2 linked regions of the Methylorubrum extorquens genome follow. The protein of the gene in region 1 interacts with the protein of each later gene in a pairwise test. Links are inferred from orthologs where the notes say so. Each region holds a gene or a part of one and is shown in the gene's direction. Other genes may lie near its edges.

Region 1 (5,738 bases):
GTGAGGCACTCCAAGCGCCGTCAGGCTCGGCGGCGGGAGGCTCGGCCGCCCGCTCAGCCCTCCCTCCCAGCCCGTCCGACGAGGTCTCGATGAACATCCACGAATACCAGGCCAAGGCTGTCCTGAAGGAATTCGGCCTGCCCGTCTCTCGCGGCGTGCCGATCTTCAAGCCGGAGGAGGCGGCGGCCGCGGCCGACGAGCTCGGCGGCCCGGTCTGGGTGGTGAAGTCGCAGATCCATGCGGGCGGGCGCGGCAAGGGCACCTTCAAGGGCGCGCCCGAGGGCGCCAAGGGCGGCGTGCGCGTCACCAAGTCCAAGGACGAGGTGGTGCAGTTCGCGGCCGAGATGCTCGGGCAGACGCTGGTGACGGTGCAGACCGGCGAGGCCGGCAAGCAGGTCAACCGCCTCTACATCGAGGAAGGTGCGGCGATCGCCGCCGAGTTCTACCTGTCGATGCTGGTCGATCGCGAGACTGGCCGCGTCGCCTTCGTCGTCTCGACGGAAGGCGGCATGGACATCGAGCAGGTCGCCCACGACACGCCTGAGAAGATCGTCACCTTCTCGGTCGATCCGGCCACCGGCATCATGCCCCATCACGGCCGTGCCGTCGCCAAGGCGCTCGGCCTCTCCGGGCCCCAGGCCAAGGAAGCGGGCGCGCTCACCGAGAAGCTCTATGCGGCCTTCACGGCCAAGGACATGAGCATGCTAGAGATCAACCCGCTGGTGCTCACCGGCGAGGGCGGTCTCAAGTGCCTCGACGCCAAGATCTCCTTCGACTCGAACGCGCTCTACCGCCACCCCGAGATCGTCGCGCTGCGCGACGAGACCGAGGAGGACGCCAAGGAGATCGAGGCCTCGAAGTACGACCTCGCCTATATCGCGCTCGACGGCACCATCGGCTGCATGGTCAACGGCGCGGGTCTGGCCATGGCCACGCTCGATATCATCAAGCTCTACGGCGAGGAGCCGGCGAACTTCCTCGATGTGGGCGGCGGCGCCTCCGAGGAGAAGGTCACGGCGGCCTTCAAGATCATCACCGCCGACCCGCAGGTGAAGGGCATCCTCGTCAACATCTTCGGCGGGATCATGAAGTGCGACGTCATCGCCCGCGGCGTGATCGCGGCGGTGAAGGCCGTCGGCCTCGAAGTGCCGCTCGTCGTGCGCCTGGAGGGCACCAACGTCGAGGAGGGCAAGGAGATCATCCGGAACTCCGGCCTCAACGTCATCCCCGCGGACGATCTGGACGACGCCGCGCAGAAGATCGTCGCCGCCGTGAAGAAGGGTTGAGCTGACAGATGTCCATTCTCATCGACCAGAACACCAAGGTCATCTGCCAGGGCTTCACCGGCAAGAACGGCACCTTCCATTCCGAGCAGGCCATCGCCTACGGCACAAAGATGGTCGGCGGCACGAGCCCGGGTAAGGGCGGCTCCACCCATCTCGGCCTGCCGGTGTTCGACACCGTGGCCGAGGCGCGCGAGGCCACCGGCGCCGACGCCTCCGTCGTCTACGTGCCGCCGCCGGGCGCGGCCGATGCGATCTGCGAGGCGATCCAGGCGGAGATCCCGCTGATCGTCTGCATCACCGAGGGCATTCCGGTGCTCGACATGGTGCGGGTCAAGCGAGCGCTCGAAGGCTCGAAGTCCCGCCTGATCGGGCCGAACTGCCCCGGCGTCGTCACCGCGGGCCAGTCGAAGATCGGCATCATGCCGGCCAACATCTTTAAGCCGGGCTCCGTCGGCATCGTCTCCCGCTCCGGCACGCTGACCTACGAGGCGGTGTTCCAGACCACCGTCGAGGGGCTCGGCCAGACCACCGCCGTCGGCATCGGCGGCGATCCGGTGAAGGGCACTGAATTCATCGCCATGCTGGAGCTGTTCCTCGCCGATCCCAAGACCGAGTCGATCGTGATGATCGGCGAGATCGGCGGCTCGGCCGAGGAAGAGGCGGCGCAGTTCCTCGCCGACGAGGCCAAGCGCGGCCGCAAGAAGCCGATGGTCGGCTTCATCGCCGGCCGCACGGCGCCCCCCGGCCGCCGCATGGGCCATGCCGGCGCCATCATCTCCGGCGGCAAGGGCGGCGCCGAGGACAAGATCGCGGCGATGGAAGCTGCGGGCATCCGCGTCTCGCCCTCGCCGGCCCGGCTCGGCTCCACGCTCGTGGACGTGCTGAAGTCCAGGTGATGAAGAGTTGAGGGGGTCTGTAACCGGGACCTGCGCGGCTGTGTTGCACCGCACGCGTGCTCGGGCGACCCATATGGAAGAACATGTCGGGGCGCGACCGTGCCCCGGCCTGATCCGGAGGCGCGAAGCGGGGTTCTGAAACCTCGCTCGGATCGACGCGCCGGATCGAACTCGACGCGGCGGCCCGCTGAGACAGCGCCGCCCGAGCGGTAGGACAGGCAGCGATGGCACGCCAGGACGCGAACGAAGCGCTTCTTCGAACCTCCTTCCTCTACGGCGCCAACGCCGCCTGGATCGAGGAACTGCAGGCGGCCTATGCCCGCGATCCGAACTCGGTCGATCCCGAGTGGCAACAGTTCTTCAAGGATCTGGGCGAGGACAACGCCCTGGTGAAGAAGAACGCCGAGGGCGCCTCCTGGGCCAAGCCGAACTGGCCGGTCGTGGCGAACGGCGAGATCGTCTCGGCGCTCGACGGCAACTGGGGCGCCCTGGAAAAGACGCTCGGCGAGAAGATCCAGGCCAAGGCTCAGCCCGGCAAGCCAGGCGACTCGACCAAGGGCGCGGCCATCGTCGCGGCCACCGGTGTCTCGGTCGAGCAGGCGACCAAGGATTCCGTGCGCGCGATCATGCTGATCCGCGCCTACCGCATGCGCGGCCACCTTCACGCCAAGCTCGACCCGATCGGGCTCGCCCCGCGCGGCGACCACGAGGAACTGCACCCGCAGCATTACGGCTTCCAAGAGAGCGACTGGGACCGCAAGATCTTCCTCGACAACGTGCTGGGCATGGAATTCTCGACGATCCGCGAGATCGTCGCGATCCTGGAGCGCACCTACTGCCAGACGCTCGGCGTCGAGTTCATGCACATCTCCGATCCCGAGGAGAAGGCGTGGATCCAGGAGCGCATCGAGGGCAAGGACAAGGAAATTTCGTTCACGCCGGAAGGGCGGCGGGCGATCCTGAACAAGCTGATCGAGGCCGAAGGCTTCGAGAAGTTCCTCGATCTCAAGTACACCGGGACCAAGCGCTTCGGCCTCGACGGCGGCGAGTCGATGGTCCCGGCCATGGAGCAGATCATCAAGCGCGGCGGCGCGCTGGGCGTCGAGGAGATCGTGCTCGGCATGGCCCATCGCGGCCGGCTGAACGTGCTCACCAACGTGATGGCCAAGCCCTTCCGGGCGGTGTTCCACGAGTTCAAGGGCGGCTCGGCCTCTCCCGCGGAGGTCGAGGGCTCGGGCGACGTGAAGTACCATCTCGGCGCCTCGTCCGACCGCGCCTTCGACGACAACACCGTCCACCTCTCGCTCACCGCCAACCCGTCCCACCTCGAGATCGTCGATCCGGTGGTGCTGGGGAAGGTGCGTGCCAAGCAGGACCAGAAGGCCAAGCCCAACGTCGAGCGCCGCCGTGTGCTGCCGCTGCTGATCCACGGCGACGCGGCCTTCGCGGGCCAGGGCGTGGTGGCGGAGTGCCTGGGCCTGTCCGGTCTGAAGGGTCACCGCACCGGCGGCTCGATCCACTTCATCATCAACAACCAGATCGGCTTCACCACCGATCCGCGCTTCTCGCGCTCCTCGCCCTATCCGTCCGACGTGGCGAAGATGGTCGAGGCGCCGATCTTCCACTGCAACGGCGACGACCCGGAGGCGGTGACCTTCGCGGCGAAGGTCGCGGTCGAGTACCGGCAGAAGTTCGGCAAGCCGGTCGTGATCGACATGCTGTGCTACCGCCGCTTCGGCCACAACGAGGGCGACGAGCCGGCCTTCACCCAGCCGAAGATGTACCAGCGCATCCGCAAGCATCCGACCGCGCTGGAGACCTACGGCAAGAAACTCGTCGCGCAGGGCGACCTGACCCAGGAGCAGCTCGACGCGCGCAAGGCCGAGTTCCGCTCGATACTGGAGGGTGAGCTCGAGGTCGCGGGCGGCTACAAGCCGAACAAGGCGGATTGGCTCGACGGGCGCTGGTCCGGCTTCAAGGCGGTGCGCGAGGACGTGGACGATCCCCGCCGCGGCCGCACCGGCGTGCCGCTCGAGACGCTGCGCGACATCGCCACCCGGATCACCACGCCCCCGCCGGGCTTCCACCTGCACCGCACGATCCAGCGCTTCTTCGACAACCGCGCCAAGGCGGTCGAGACCGGTGTCGGCATCGATTGGGCGACGGCGGAAGCGCTCGCCTTCGGCTCGCTGCTGATCGAGGGCCACCGGGTCCGGCTTTCGGGCCAGGACGTCGAGCGCGGCACCTTCTCGCAGCGCCACGCCGTGGTGATCGACCAGGAGAACGAGCAGCGCTACACCCCGCTCAACTCCCTGCGCGAGGGGCAGGCGAGCCTGGAAGTCATCAACTCGATGCTCTCCGAGGAAGCGGTGCTCGGCTTCGAGTACGGCTACTCGCTGGCCGAGCCGAACTCCCTGGTGCTGTGGGAGGCGCAGTTCGGCGACTTCGCCAACGGCGCGCAGGTGGTGATCGACCAGTTCATCTCATCGGGCGAGCGCAAGTGGCTGCGCATGTCCGGCCTCGTGATGCTGCTGCCCCACGGCTACGAGGGCCAGGGACCGGAGCACTCGTCGGCCCGTCTGGAGCGCTATCTCCAGATGTGCGCCGAGGACAACATGCAGGTCGCCAACTGCTCGACGCCCTCGAACTACTTCCACATCCTGCGCCGCCAGCTGAAGCGCGACTTCCGCAAGCCGCTGATCCTGATGACGCCCAAATCGCTGCTGCGCCACAAGCGGGCGGTCTCGAAGATCGAGGACATCGCCGACGGCTCGACCTTCCACCGCATCCTGTGGGACGACGCCGAGCACGACGAGAACGGCGTGAAGCTCACCCGCGACGACAAGATCCGGCGCGTCGTGCTGTGCTCGGGCAAGGTCTATTACGACCTCTACGACGAGCGGGAGAAGCGCGGCGTCAACGACGTCTACCTGATGCGCGTCGAGCAGCTCTACCCGTTCCCGCTCAAGGCGCTGGCCAACGAGATGACCCGCTTCCGCAACGCGGAGGTGGTGTGGTGCCAGGAAGAGCCCAAGAACATGGGCTCGTGGTCCTTCGTCGAGCCCTATCTCGATTGGGTGCTGGGCCAAGCCGGCTCCGCCTCGAAGCGCGCCCGCTACGTCGGCCGCCCGGCCTCGGCCTCGACCGCGGTCGGCCTGATGTCGAAGCACCTCGCCCAGCTCCAGGCCTTCCTCAACGAGGCGCTGGCGGTCTGACGCCGCCGGCACTTTTCGACCGACCCACCAACCGGGGCCGCGCCTGCCCGATGCGCGCCCCGAAACTCCGGTGAACACAGATTATGGCGACCGACATCCTCGTCCCCACGCTCGGCGAATCCGTCAGTGAGGCCACGATCGGCCGCTGGTTCAAGAAGCCCGGCGACACGGTGGCCGCCGACGAGCCCCTCGTCGAACTCGAGACCGACAAGGTCACCCTCGAAGTGAACGCCCCCGCAGCGGGCGAACTCGGCGAGATCCTCGTCAAGGACGGCGAGACGGTGGAGCCCGGCGCGGTGCTCGGCTCGATCGTCGAGGGCGGCAAGGGTTCGGGCAAATCG
Region 2 (3,625 bases), 2.7 Mb from region 1 along the record:
TCGGTGGCCAGCAGCTTCACCCCGGCCGATTCGCTCTCGGCGGGCAGGCCCTCGTCGAGGAGGTGGGCGACCTGGTGCCAGTAGGCGCGGGCTTGCGCCACCTCCGCCGCCATGTCGGCCAGCGCGAAGCGCAGGGCCTGGAACTGGCCGATCGGCTGGCCGAACTGCTCGCGCTCCTGAAGGTAGGCGGTGCAATCCTCCACCGCGGCGCGCGCCACGCCGACCGCGCGGGCGGCGGTGTGGACGCGGGCGATGTTGAGCCCGCGCTGCACCGAGGCGAAGCCGCCGGAATCCGCATCCGCGCCCTCGTCGCCGTAGAGACCGGTGAGCCGGTCGCGCTCGGGCACCCGCACCCCGTCGAGGTTCAGCTCGAAGGTGAGGAAGCCGTGATAGCCGATCTTGTCGATGACGGTGCCGGTCATGCCCTTGGGGAAGGTGCCGGGCTCCTTGACCACGAGGAAGGGCTCCAGGCCGGCCGAGCGCGGCTCGCCGGGCTCGGGGTCGCGCACGCGGGCCAGCACCTCGATGAAGTCGGCTCCTTTCGCGAAGCCGGCCCAGCGCTTGGTGCCGGTGAGCACCCATTCGTCGCCCTCGCGCACGGCGCGGGTCTGCACGCCGGCGAGATCCGAGCCGGCGGTGGGTTCGGAGAGCGCGATCGAGCCGATCCACTGCCCCTTGGCGGATTTGGCCAGCAGCGCCCGGCGGCTCTCGTCGTCGAGCGTCTGGGTGCCGAGCCCCTGGCCGCGGGCCAGGATCGACCCGGTGGAGAGCCACGCGCGGGCGAGTTCCTCCGAGATCAGGCAGTACTCGAACACGCCGAGACCCATCCCGCCGTACTCGGCCGGGATGGTGATGCCGAACCAGCCCTTCCGCGCCATCGCGTCGATGAGCGAGCGGGGCATCTCGCCCTTCTGCGGGTCGAGTTCGTCGGCCAGTGGCAGGATCACGTCGCGGGCAAAGGCGCGGGCCTCCTCTTGGAGCGCCGCGCGTTTCTCCGTGCGCCAGGGCGAGTGCAGTTCCGGCGGGCGTGGCGCCTTGAAGCCCGGCTTGCCCATGGTTCCTCCCTCGATTCTCGTCGTTCTCGCCCGACGCGAACGCTCAAGTTGGCAAAACGTTCGCGCAGGACCCGCGGAAGGCCTGCGCGCTGTCGCTGCTCTTGCGCTTCCCGGCGCCCGCCCCCAGAACGCCGCTCATGCTGCGCGTCAACGATCTCACCTACCGCATCGGCGAGCGGGTCATCCTCGATGCCGCGACCTTCGCGATTCCCGACCGGGCGCGGGTCGGCCTCGTCGGCCGCAACGGGGCGGGCAAGACCACGCTGTTCCGGGCGATCCTGGGCGAATTGCCGACCGATGCCGGTGCGGTCTCGCTGCCCAAGGGCATGCGCATCGGCGCGGTGGCGCAGGAGGCCCCCGCCGGCCCCGAGACCCTGCACGCGGTCGTGCTCGCCGCCGACACCGAGCGCGCCCGGCTGATGCAGGAGGCGGACACCGCCGACGGCCTGCGCCGGGCCGAGATCGAGACGCGGCTGGTCGATATCGGCGCGCACTCCGCCCCGGCCCGCGCCGCGGCGATCCTGCACGGTCTGGGCTTCGACGCGGCGGCGCAAGCGCGCCCCTGCGCGGACTTCTCCGGCGGCTGGCGGATGCGGGTGGCGCTGGCCGCAGTGCTGTTCTCCGAGCCCGACCTGCTACTCCTCGATGAGCCCACCAACTATCTCGACATCGAGGGCACGCTCTGGCTCTACGACTACCTCGAGAAGTATCCCCGCACCGCCGTCATCATCAGCCACGACCGGGAATTGCTCGACACGTCCGTCGATCACATCCTGCATCTCGACCGCGGCAAGCTCACGATCTACCGCGGCGGCTACACCAGCTTTGCCCGCCAGCTCTCCGAGAAGCGAGTGCTCCAGGCCAAGGCCAAGGCCAAGCAGGAGGTGGAGCGGGCGCATCTGCAAAGCTTCATCGACCGCTTCAAGGCCAAGGCCACGAAGGCCCGTCAGGCCCAGTCGCGGATGAAGCGGCTCGCCAAGATGGAGCCGATCGCAGCACTTCTCGAAGACGAGGTGCCGGTGATCCACCTACCGAGCCCGGAAAAGCCGCTCTCGCCGCCGATCGTGGCGATGGAGCGGGTGAATGCCGGCTACGGCGAGCGCATCGTGCTGTCGGGCCTCAATCTCAGCCTCGCCCCCGACGACCGGGTGGCGCTCTTGGGCGCCAACGGCAACGGCAAGTCGACCTTCTGCAAGCTGATCGGCGGGCGGCTGCCCCCGCTCGCGGGCGAGATGCGGCGCTCCTCGAAGATGGAGGTCGCCTACTTCGCCCAGCACCAGCTCGACGAGCTGCGCCCGGCTGAGAGCGCGGTGGCGCATGTGCGCGACCGGATGCCTGACGCGCCCGAGGCCAAGGTGCGCTCGGCCGCCGCCCGGCTGGGCTTCCCCGCCTCGAAAGCCGATACGCCGGTGGAGAAGCTTTCCGGTGGCGAGAAGGCGCGGCTCCTGATGGGGCTCGCCGCCTTCGACGGGCCGCACCTGCTGATCCTCGACGAGCCGACCAACCACCTCGACATCGAGAGCCGGCAGGCTTTGGTCGAGGCGATCAACGACTACGAGGGGGCGGTGATCCTCGTCAGCCACGACCGCTTCCTGATCGAGGCCTGCGCCGACCGGCTCTGGATCGTTGGCGACGGCTCGGTGAAGTCCTTCGACGGCGACATGGACGATTACCGCCGCCTCGTGCTCGCCGGCCCGGAGCGGGTGGATACGTCCGGCGAGGGCACCGGCGGGCAGAAGGCCGAGGCGCGCCGCTCGGCGGTGGAGCGCCGCGCGGCGCTGGCGCCGCTGCGCAAGCGGCTCGACGGGATCGAGGCGCGCATGGCCAAGCTCTCGGCGGCGATCGCCAAGATCGACGCGGCTCTGGCCGACGGCACGGCCTTCCTCAAGGACGCGGCCAAGGCCGGCGATATCGCCCGCATGCGCGCCGAGGCCGCCGACGCCCTGGCCAAGGCGGAAGAGGAGTGGCTGGAGGTCAGCGGCGAGATCGAGGCGGCGGCCTGAACGTCGCGCTGCGCACCGGTCCGACGGCCTGAGCCTTTTCGAACGCGGTTTACGGGCGGGGCCATATGGGCCGGGACAGGCCGGGCAAACCGTCTCTCAGACAGGTTCTCGCGCGACGCGTCCGCTGTGCGGCTCGGTCTTCGCGCCGGACCGGCTGAGCAGGGTCGCGACCCCTGCCGCTCCTGCCGCGAGCCCGAGCCAAAACCCGACGGAAACCTCGGCGGCCGGAAAGACCAGGGCCGGGAGCTGCATGAGGGTGACCGGGCCGAGCAGCGTCCCGAGCCCGCCCGCGAGGACGAACAGCCCGGTCGCCGCGGCCGTGCGCTCGGGTGGTGCTGCCCGCAGCAGCGCCAGGATGTTGGCGACGGTGAACAGGCCGCGGCCGATGCCGAAGGCGAGAAGGCCGGCGGCCAGGATCGTCCAGGCGCGCGCCGTCCCGCCATCCGCGACTCCCGTGGCGAGCGCGGCAAGGCCGAGTGCGGCGAGCCCCATCCCGATCCGGGCGAGACGCGGGGCGCCGGACCGGCCGGCGAGAAAGCCCGCCCCGGCGGTGAGGGCGGCCAGCCC

Evidence for each region. The genes of interacting proteins can lie anywhere in the genome.
Region 2: the proteins of J2W78_RS20475 (region 1) and J2W78_RS07965 interact in binary tests that used the Escherichia coli proteins (3 or more experiments, as listed by UniProt). The link is inferred for Methylorubrum extorquens from one-to-one orthologs.

Annotation. Positions count from the first base shown.
Region 1 is NZ_JALJXF010000001.1:4,381,651-4,387,388, forward strand. Bases 2,055-5,597 are described here. They hold J2W78_RS20475 (2-oxoglutarate dehydrogenase E1 component), read left to right. Parts: upstream 2,055-2,406; coding sequence 2,407-5,397; downstream 5,398-5,597. Other genes in these bases: sucD (succinate--CoA ligase subunit alpha), read left to right, coding at 2,055-2,182; odhB (2-oxoglutarate dehydrogenase complex dihydrolipoyllysine-residue succinyltransferase), read left to right, coding at 5,481-5,597. In the rest of the region: sucC (ADP-forming succinate--CoA ligase subunit beta), read left to right, coding at 90-1,286; more of sucD, read left to right, coding at 1,295-2,054; more of odhB, read left to right, coding at 5,598-5,738. UniProt on the Escherichia coli protein: E1 component of the 2-oxoglutarate dehydrogenase (OGDH) complex which catalyzes the decarboxylation of 2-oxoglutarate, the first step in the conversion of 2-oxoglutarate to succinyl-CoA and CO(2).
Region 2 is NZ_JALJXF010000001.1:1,672,339-1,675,963, reverse strand. Bases 759-3,625 are described here. They hold J2W78_RS07965 (ABC-F family ATP-binding cassette domain-containing protein), read left to right. Parts: upstream 759-1,192; coding sequence 1,193-3,058; downstream 3,059-3,625. Other genes in these bases: J2W78_RS07960 (MFS transporter), read right to left, coding at 3,155-3,625; J2W78_RS07970 (acyl-CoA dehydrogenase family protein), read right to left, coding at 759-1,055. Also shown: more of J2W78_RS07970, read right to left, coding at 1-758. UniProt on the Escherichia coli protein: Genetic data indicate it may be involved in ribosome assembly or function.